3 regions of the Acidovorax sp. FG27 genome follow, and region 3 is predicted to be linked to each of the others. Evidence: predicted binding sites of a transcription regulator. Region 3 holds the regulator's gene; each other region holds the start of a gene.
What was found. The regulator LexA, encoded in region 3, represses DNA repair genes until DNA is damaged. The targets are predictions, from matches to a motif close to ACTGTATNNNNATACAGT.

Region 1 (3,271 bases), on a different contig from region 3:
TGAATGTTCATGGCAGCAAACCTTGTGGATGGGAACACCGGAGCATGGGTGCCGTACCGGCAGAGCGCCCGGGGCCCTGCACTATGCCGGCCCGCTGCCGGCCTGGCTAGCGGGGGCCGGCGCTGGCTGCTATGCCGTGGCGGCATGGCATGCGGCAGCGCACGGCGACTCAATCCAGCCCGCCACCCTCTTCGCCCTTTTCATCGTCGTCGCCCGGCGCGCCGTTCAATACCTTGCGCACCGTGTCGCCGCCAAAGCCCCGCGCCAGCAGAAAGCGCGTCTGCCGCGCCCGCTCCTGCAGGCTTTGCGGCGGGCCGTCGAAGCGGCGGCGCCAGACGCCCCGGGCGCGTTCGAGCTCGGTGTCCTTCAAGCGCTCGGCGGCGGCGCGCACCAGCGCTTCGTCCAGGCCCTTGCTGCGCAGTTCCTGCAGCACCCGCTGGGCGCCCAGCCGGGGCGCGCGCCGGTGCACCACCGAATCGGCGACGCGGGCGGGGTTGATGAAATCCCGGGCTTCCAGCTCGTCGAGCACGGCGGCCAGGTCCTCGCCCTCCTGCACGTGGCGGGCCAGCTTGGTCTGCAGCTCGGCGCGGGAATGCTCGCGCTGCGCCAGCAGGCGCAGCGCCCGGCCCTTGATCGATAGCGTGTTGAAACCCATTTGCTATTAAAAAAATAGCTGCATGCGCTTGCCAATCAAGCGCTGCAGCCTGTTTTCATGCCATTTTGGGGCCGGTGCCGGCCCCTCCGGCCGGGTTACTTGTCGGCCTTCTCGGCCTTGGGCGCCTTCTCGGGCTTGCCTTCGGCGGCCGGCGTGCCGCCCGGCAGCAGGGCGATGCCCAGGCCTTCGCGCACCTTGTTCTCGATCTCGATGGCGAGGTCGGGGTTCTCGCGCAGGAATTCCCGCGCGTTGTCACGGCCCTGGCCGATCTTCTCGCCGTTGTAGGCGTACCAGGCGCCGCTCTTCTCGACGATACGCGCCTCCACGCCCATGTCGATGATCTCGCCCTCGCGGCTGATGCCCTCGCCGAAGAGGATGTCGAACTCGGCCGTCTTGAAGGGCGGGCTGACCTTGTTCTTCACCACCTTGACCTTGGTCTCGTTGCCGATGGCCTCGTCGCCCTTCTTGATGGTGCCGGTGCGGCGGATGTCCAGGCGCACGGAAGCGTAGAACTTCAGCGCATTGCCGCCGGTGGTGGTTTCGGGGCTGCCGAACATCACGCCGATCTTCATGCGGATCTGGTTGATGAAGATGACCATGCAATTGGTCTTCTTGATCGTGGCGGTGAGCTTGCGCAGCGCCTGGCTCATCAGGCGGGCCTGCAAGCCTGGCAGGGCGTCGCCCATCTCGCCTTCGATTTCGGCCTTGGGCGTCAGCGCGGCGACCGAGTCGATGACGATCAGATCGACGGCGCCCGAGCGCACCAGGCTGTCGACGATCTCGAGCGCCTGCTCGCCGGTGTCCGGCTGGCTGATTAGCAGGTCGGACAGCTGCACGCCCAGCTTCTGCGCGTACTGCACGTCCAGCGCGTGCTCGGCATCGACGAAGGCGCACTGGCCGCCCAGCTTCTGCATCTGCGCCACGACCTGCAGCGTCAGCGTGGTCTTGCCCGAGCTTTCCGGGCCGTAGATCTCGACCACGCGGCCGCGGGGCAGGCCGCCCACGCCCAGGGCCACGTCCAGGCCCAGCGAGCCGGTGGAGACCACCTGGATGTCCTCGATCACCTCGCCTTCGCCCAGGCGCATGATCGTTCCCTTGCCGAACTGCTTTTCGATCTGCGCCAGGGCGGCCTGCAAGGCCTTGGCCTTCTCGCTGTTCACGGGTTGGGCGGGGTTGGGGTTCTTGACGGCGACGTCCATGGGAAACTCCTGTAGAAACAATGGGTTATGCGTTTCATCCCGGACGCCGTGGGTGGCGGGCTGGATGCTTGAACAGTAGTTTATGGCCCGAGCTCCGGATTTCAAACATCAATTTGGTCAGTTTGGCTGACAATCCGGAGATGAACGATCCCACTTTTGCGCTCCGCGCGCCGCCTGAAGACGGCTGGCGCCAGACCCACCTGGGGCGCCTGCTGGGCCACGCCATGCGCCGCTTCGACGCCCGCGTGCTGCAGCTTATGGCGCACGACGTGGAGGTGCCGCTGGCCCTCTCCAACCTGGCGGCGCGCGATCAGGTCAGCGCCGCGCACATCCACATCACGCGGCACCTCGCGCTGCAGGGCGACCGGCTCACCGACCTGGCGCGCCGCGCGGGCATGACCAAGCAGGCCATGGCCAGCTTGGTGGACCAGTGCGAGGCCTGGGGCCTGGTGCGGCGCCTGCCCGACCCGGGCGACGCCCGCGCCCGTCGCGTGTGCTTCACGGGCACCGGCCTGGCGTGGCTGCAGGCCTTCCAGCGCGCCGTGGCGCAGGCGGAGGCCGAGTTCCGCGAGGCGGTCGGCCAGGACGTGGCCGTGGTGGTCGCCATCGGGCTGGAGGCTTACGCGGGCGGTGATGACTGGGCGGACTGATCTAGCGCCCACCCGGTGAAGAACGAAAACATGGCGCCATCTGTCGGCAGCCCGCTACGGCGGCACCCTCCGCCACCGCGATGCGTGAAATCTGTGTAAGGATGTGTAGCAAATCTTTGTCAATCGTCGGTGCTCGCATGAATCTCCACAACCTTCGCATGGGCGCCAAGCTGGCGCTTGCCTTCGCCGTCACCACGCTCATCACCCTCGTGCTGGGCGCGGTGGCCTGGAACCAGATGGTCCACATCAACGCCAGCGCCGAGGAACTGGGCGACAACTGGCTGCCCAGCATCCAGGCCGTCGGCAACGTCCGCGTGGCCGCCAACCGGTTGCGGCGGGCGGAAAGCGAGGCGCTGCTGCAGGCGAGCGCCGCCGGCCACGACCGGATCAAGGCCGAACTGGAGAAGCGCCGCAGCCAGCTGACCGACGCCGAGAAGGTGTACGAGCCGCTCATCACCGACGGCGACGAGCGCCGGGCCTATACGGTCTACCAGACCGACCGCACCGAATACCTGAACGTGCAGCGCCGCCTGATGGACCTGCCTTTCGACGCGCGCGATGGCAAGGTGGAGCTGTTCCTGGGCGAATCCGACAAACGCTTCGAGGCCATGGTGCAGGTGCTGGGCCAGCTGGCCGACATCAACCGGCGCGGCGGCGACATGGCGCACAAGGACGCCGAGCGCGTGTTCGTGCGCGCCCAGGTGGTGCTGCTGGTCATGCTGCTCGTGGCGGTGGGCGTGGCCGTGCTGCTCGCCTGGTGGATCACC
Region 2 (3,271 bases), on a different contig from region 3:
CAGCCAGCCGTCTTCGAACGCCACGATACGCAGACCCTGGCAGACGGCCCACAGTTCCCCGGGCGCGAGCAGAAAGTCCGGGCGCGCCGGGCGGCCGACCGTTTCGTTGCCGGCGGCGAAGGTCTCATACAGCAGCACGCCGCCCGGTGCCACGCTGGCGACCAGGGTGGGCAGCAGCGGCCGCCAGAGGTAGTTGGTGACGACCACGCCGCCGAACTGGCGGCCGGCAAAGGGCCAGGGGCCGGATTCGATGTCGGCGCAGACGGCCTCGATCGCCGGCGCGGGCGGGTGGGCCGCAGCCGCGTCCGCGCCTGTCCGCGCCAGCTCGGCCAGGGCCTCGGCCGATCGGTCCACGCCGGTCACCGCATGACCCAGGCCCAGCATCCAGCGCGCATGGCGGCCCCGGCCGCAGGCGACGTCGAGCACGCTGCTGCGCGCCGGCACCAGGTGCGACCAGCGCCGGATCCAGTCGGAGGGAGCTTCGCCGCCATGCAGGGTCATGCTATGAATACTGTAGCTATACGCCCATGCGCAACGGGCGCTGGAGGGCTTTTCCGTCCCATTTTTAGGCTCAGAAGCATGACCACACCTGGTCGGCCATCATCACCATGAAATCGGGCTGGGAGTAGAGCAGGAACACCACCGCCAGCAGGGCGGCGGCCCCCGCCCAGGCCAGGCCCGCCGCCCAGCGGCCGGCGCGGCGATGGGGGGTGGCGGCGGGCGTCATGCCGGGCGTGGCTGCCGCACGATGGCCGTCTCGCGCACCGGCAGGTTGATGAGGCCGGCGAACACGCCCAGAGCGATGGAGAGGTACCACACCACGTCGTAGCTGCCGGTGCGGTCGTACAGGTAGCCGCCCAGCCACACGCCCAAAAAGCTCCCGATCTGGTGGCTGAAGAACACGAAGCCGCTCAGCATCGACAGGTGCTGCACGCCGAAGATCTGCGCCACTGTCGCATTGGTCACCGGTACGGTGGACAGCCACAGCGCGCCCATCACGGCCGAGAAGACGTACACCGACATGGGCGTGAGCGGCGCGAGCAGGAAGACGCTGATGGCCACCGCCCGCGCGAAGTAGATGAAGGCCAGGATGTAGCGCTTGGGCATGCGCTGGCCCAGCGTGCCGGCGATGTAGGTGCCGAAGATGTTGAAGAGCCCGATCAGCGCCAGCGCGTAGCTGGCCACCTGGGGCGACAGGCCGTGGTCCTTCAGGTAGCTGGGCATGTGCACGCCGATGAACACCACCTGGAAGCCGCAGACGAAGTAGCCCGCCGTCAGCAGCAGGAAGCTGGGGTGGTGCAGCGCCTCCGAGACGGCACTGCCGATGGACTGTTTGCGCGGCGCCGCCGCACCCGCTGGGGCCGAGGCGCCGAAGCCCGGCTCGCGCAGGCCGAAGGCCAGCGGCACGATCAGCAACACCATCACCGCCAGCGCCAGCAGGGCCTCCTGCCAGCCCAGTTGCGCGATGAGCTGGCCTTCGACCGGCACCATCAGGAACTGCCCGAACGAGCCCGCCGCCGCCGTCACGCCCATGGCCCAGGAACGGCGTTCCGGCGCGATCTGCCGGCCCAGCACGCCATAGATCACGGCATAGGTCGTGCCGGCCTGCGCCGCGCCGATCAGCACGCCCGCCGTGAGCGCGAACAGCACCGGCGTGGGCGAAAGCGCCATGCCGGCCAGGCCCGCCGCGTAGAGCGCCGCCCCGCCCATCAGCACGCGGAAGGCGCCGAACCGGTCGGCCGCCATGCCCGCGAAGATGCCGAACACGCCCCAGGCGATGTTCTGCACCGCGATGGCCAGGGCGAAGGTCTGCCGCGTCCAGCCCATCTCCTGCGTGATGGGCTGCAGCCACAGGCCGAAGCCATGGCGAATGCCCATCGACAGCGTGACGATGGCGGCGCCGCACAGCAGCACCTGGCCCATGGACAGTTTGGTGGTTTCTTGATGCATCCGGCGAATGTAGCCAAATCCGCCTGCGGCCGCTGACGCGGCGGCGTCTCGCCCACCTCTGCCATGCGCAAGCCGGGGCTAAACCAGCCATGCGGGCTGTGGTTATATCCAGCACTACAATCCGCCGCCATGGCAGTCAAACCCGCATCCTCCTCCGCAAGCAGCGAATACTCCGAAGGCTCGATCCGCGTCCTGAAAGGGCTGGAGCCGGTCAAGCAGCGCCCGGGCATGTACACCCGCACCGACAACCCGCTGCACATCATCCAGGAAGTGCTGGACAACGCCGCCGACGAGGCGCTGGCCGGCCACGGCAAGAAGATCAAGGTCACGCTGCACGCCGACGGCTCGGTCAGCGTGGAGGACGACGGCCGGGGCATTCCCTTCGGCCTGCACCCGGAAGAGAAGGCGCCGGTGATCGAGCTGGTCTTCACCCGCCTGCACGCGGGCGGCAAGTTCGACAAGGGCAAGGGCGGCGCCTACAGCTTCTCGGGCGGCCTGCACGGCGTGGGCGTCTCGGTCACCAACGCGCTGGCGCTGCGACTGGAGGCCTACACCCACCGCGAGGGAAAGATCGCCCAGCTGGTGTTCGAGGGTGGCGACGTCACCGAGCCGCTGACCTCGCGCCCCCTGGCGGCGGGCGAGCGCAAGCAGGGCACCACCGTGCGCGTGTGGCCCGACCCGAAGTACTTCGAGACCGCCGCCCTGCCCATGGGCGAGCTGACCCACCTGCTGCGCAGCAAGGCCGTGCTGATGCCCGGCGTGACGGTGACCCTCGTCAACGAGAAGTCGAAGGAAACCCAGAGCTGGCAGTACAAGGGCGGCCTGCGCGACTACCTGGCGCAGACTTTGTCGGCCGACCCGGTGATCCCGCTCTTCGAGGGCGAGGGTTTCGCCGACCGCCACAGCGAGAGCTTCGCCGAGGGCGAGGGCGCGTCGTGGTGCGTGGGTTTCACCGACGAGGGCGGGCCGGTGCGCGAGAGCTACGTCAACCTGATTCCCACCAGCGCGGGCGGCACGCACGACGCCGGCCTGCGCGACGGCCTCTTCAACGCCGTCAAGAGCTTCATCGAACTGCATTCGCTGTTGCCCAAGGGCGTCAAGCTGCTGCCCGAGGACGTATTCGCCCGCGCCAGCTACGTGCTGTCGGCCAAGGTGCTGGACCCGCAGTTCCAGGGCCAGGTGAAGGAAAAGCTCAATTCGCGCGACGCGGTGCGGCTGGTGTCCAGCTTCGTGCGGCCGGCGCTGGAGCTGTGGCTGCACCAGCACGTCGACTACGGCAAGAAGCTCGCCGAACTCGCCATCAAGGCGGCGCAGACGCGCC
Region 3 (3,271 bases):
CTGGGCCCTGCAGGACCCCGCCAACGCGCCCAAGTACCGCGCCATCAGCGGAACCGGCTCGGTGGAAGAGATCACCCAGCGAGCGCTGCAGGCCTTGTCCAGCTGACTTTCGAGTCCTCTGGCCCGACGCCCCGCTCTGCGGGGCGTTTTCATTTGCGGGGCCCCGCCCTGCGGGGCGCCGTCAGGCGCGGCGGGCCGCCAGCAGTTCGAGCAGCAGCGACACCCGCGTCTTCATCGCGCCCAGGCCCTCTGCCTCGGCCTGCAGCGCGTCGCCAGGCCGTGGCAGCACCCGGCCCAGCGGGCAGCGGGAGGTCACCCGCACCGCCACGCCCGCCGCCTGGGCCCGCAGCAGCGCGGCCTCCAGCGCCTGGTGCACCGTGCCGTTGCCCGTCGCCGCCACGACCAGGCCATCGACACCATCGGCCAGCAGCAGGTCCACCATGCGGCCCGAGGCAGCGGCGTGGCTCAACACGATCTCGACGCGTGGCCAATGGGCCGCATCGCCGGCAGCTCCGCCCTGCGGATGGAGGGCCTCGGGCGCCGGCCAGTCCCGTGCGAGCCGCACCGCCCCTTCTTCCACCCAGCCCAGCGGGCCGCCGTCTCCGGAATCGAACGCGTCCACCCGGTACGGATGCACCTTGCGCACCTGATGGGCGCCGTGCACCGTGCCGGCGGCCACGGCCACCACGCCACGCGCACCGGCGGCGGTGGCGACGGCCACCGCATCCAGCAGGTTCTGCGGCCCGTCCGGCGCCAGCGCGGTGGCGGGCCGCATCGCGCAGGTCAGCACGACGGGCTTGTGGGCATCGAGCACCAGCCGCAGGAACCAGGCCGTCTCTTCCAGCGTATCGGTGCCGTGGGTGATCACGATGCCGCGCACCTGCGGGTCAGCCAGATGCGCGGCGCAGCGTGCGGCCAGCCGCTGCCAGATGGCGTGCTCCATGTCCTTGCTGTCCACCTGCGCGATCTGCTCGGCGACCATGGCGTCGCCCGCCGCCTTCGCCAGACCGGGCACGGCCTCGAGCAACTGCTCCACGCCGACCTGGGCCGCTGTATAGCCGATGTTGTCGGACGCATCCCCCGCGGTGCCCGCGATGGTGCCCCCCGTTCCCAACACCACGATTTTTTGAGCCGCCACTTGCATCCTCGAAGAAACTGGTTAAAAATACAGGTACTGGATTAAACACCAGCCCCGCAGTCGATCCCTGTGGTCATCGCAACGCACTGGAACCTCGCCATGCTCGACAGCCCCAAGCTCACCGCCCGCCAGCAGCAGATTCTGGACTTGATCCAGACGGCCATCGCCCGCACCGGCGCACCCCCCACCCGTGCGGAAATCGCCGCGCAACTCGGTTTCAAGTCCGCCAACGCGGCGGAAGAACACCTGCAGGCCCTGGCGCGCAAGGGGGTCATCGAGCTGGTCAGCGGCACGTCGCGCGGCATCCGCCTGCGCAGCGAGACCGTGCGCTCCATCAACGCCGCCCGCGGTACCCAATTCAGCCTGCCCATTCCCGGCCTGTCCCAGCTGGTGCTGCCGCTCATCGGCCGCGTCGCGGCAGGCTCTCCGATTCTCGCGCAGGAACACGTCGACCAAACCTACAGCGTGGAAGGCAGCCTGTTCCAGCACAAGCCCGACTACCTGCTGAAAGTGCGCGGCATGTCCATGCGCGACGCGGGCATCATGGACGGCGACCTGCTCGCCGTGCAGGCCACGCGCGAGGCCCGCAACGGCCAGATCATCGTCGCCCGCCTGGGGGACGACGTCACGGTCAAGCGCCTGCGCCGCAGCGGCAACGCCATCGAACTGCTGCCCGAAAACCCGGACTACCCGGTGATCACCGTGCAGCCGGGCGAGCCCTTCGAGATCGAGGGCCTGGCAGTCGGCCTGATCCGCAACACCATGCTCATGTAGCGCTGACGCGGCTGCCCAGGTGGCGGGCGTCTGGCGGTGGGGTGGGGGAGCGGCGCACAGTTCGCTTTCCCAAAGCCCTACACGCCAACCCTGCGGCAAGCCGCTCAATGGCAATCCTGCCTGTGTTCAATCCTCCGTGCCCTCGCACGGGGCCGGCGCACCCCCCGGGGTGAACCGATGGCCATCGAGGCGCCTTCGGGCGGCTGCTCCCCCGTCGGGACCAGCCCCCCGCCCAGGCCGAGCCCCGATCTCCATGTGGTTCGCCATCGCGGAATGCTCCGGCACTGTTCTAGGCACTGGCCACGATGGAGTTTTCACATGGGAATTGCCCTGCTCGCCTTTTCGTCCTTGTCGCATCCCGTCAAGGCACTCACCCAATGGTTCGCCCGCCCGGGCCGCATCGCCGCCAGCCCATCGGCGCCGATGGTTCGCCGGCACCCGCCCGCAGGCAGCGGCGCTGACGCCCAGGCAGCAGTGGCGCCCGGTGCGCCAGCGGCAGGCGGAGTGGCCCCACCGGCCTCGGCCAATGCGGCGTCGATGGCAGGCGCTGACGCTCCACACACCACCGCCACCCCTGCATGCGTGGTGCCCATGACCCGCGTGCCCGCAGCCGCAGCGGTAGCTCTGCCGGCATTCCATGCGCTGCGGGTGCAGTCCGTGCGCGCCAGCCTGGCGTTGCCGTCGGCGGCGGGCCAGGCGGCCAACGCGGCGTCGTTCCACGGCGACACGGGGCTGGCCACCCCCAGCCGGCGGCGCCCGGTGCTGCGGGTGCTGCGCCGCATCCAGGTGGCCGATCCGACCCGGCTGGTGCTCTCGGGCCGCATGGCGGACGTCTGCGCCGAGCTGGACCGGCTCGCCGCGTCCGAAGCCGCGCTGACGGCCTGAGGCGCGCTCCCGGCAGGCTCCCTGCTGGAGTCACCAGCACATCGCGCCGGCCGTCACCCGCTCGCCGCCGGATGCGGGTGGCGCCGCCTGCGGAGCCAGCCGCTTGTGATGGCCCCCGCAGTCAGTGCGGCTTACTCCACAGCCTCGTGGCCGGGCCACTTTTTGGCTTTTTGATTTCCTTCTGCATTTGCAGGACACAACGCTAGGCGCTTGCCGGTCGCCGGTCGCCGGTCGCCGGTCGCCGGTCGCCGGTCAAGCGTTGATCTGCGCCCACAACTTGTCCAGCCGCTTGATGCTCACCGGCTGGGGCGTGCGCAGTTCCTGCGCGAAGAAGCTCACCCGCAGTTCCTCCAGCAGCCAGCGCATTTCCTGCATGCGGGCATCGACTTGGCCCTTGCGCTCGGCCACCAGGCGCCAATAGCGCTGTTCCTGCGGCCGCAGTTCCGCGAGCCGTGCGGCGTCCCGCGCCGGGTC

Region 1: a site for LexA is predicted at 1,914-1,931, ahead of recA (recombinase RecA). Genes of this name have one in related genera too.
Region 2: a site for LexA is predicted at 2,046-2,063, ahead of ABWV53_RS02210 (DNA topoisomerase IV subunit B). Genes of this name have one in related genera too.

Annotation. Positions count from the first base shown of each region.
Region 1 covers NZ_BAABVY010000012.1:99,712-102,982, forward strand. Annotated here, with positions in the region: gene ABWV53_RS16395 (Bug family tripartite tricarboxylate transporter substrate binding protein) at 1-11, opposite strand, end outside; gene recX (recombination regulator RecX) at 170-655, opposite strand; gene recA (recombinase RecA) at 751-1,854, opposite strand; gene ABWV53_RS16410 (MarR family winged helix-turn-helix transcriptional regulator) at 1,995-2,504, shown strand; gene ABWV53_RS16415 (methyl-accepting chemotaxis protein) at 2,642-3,271, shown strand, end outside.
Region 2 covers NZ_BAABVY010000002.1:381,574-384,844, reverse strand. Annotated here, with positions in the region: gene ABWV53_RS02225 (class I SAM-dependent methyltransferase) at 1-501, opposite strand, end outside; gene ABWV53_RS02220 (hypothetical protein) at 572-727, opposite strand; gene ABWV53_RS02215 (MFS transporter) at 724-1,950, opposite strand; gene ABWV53_RS02210 (DNA topoisomerase IV subunit B) at 2,080-3,271, shown strand, end outside.
Region 3 covers NZ_BAABVY010000009.1:268,612-271,882, forward strand. Annotated here, with positions in the region: gene adk (adenylate kinase) at 1-106, shown strand, start outside; gene ABWV53_RS08185 (asparaginase) at 182-1,144, opposite strand; gene lexA (transcriptional repressor LexA) at 1,238-1,912, shown strand; gene ABWV53_RS08195 (hypothetical protein) at 2,231-2,797, shown strand; gene hrpA (ATP-dependent RNA helicase HrpA) at 3,050-3,271, opposite strand, start outside.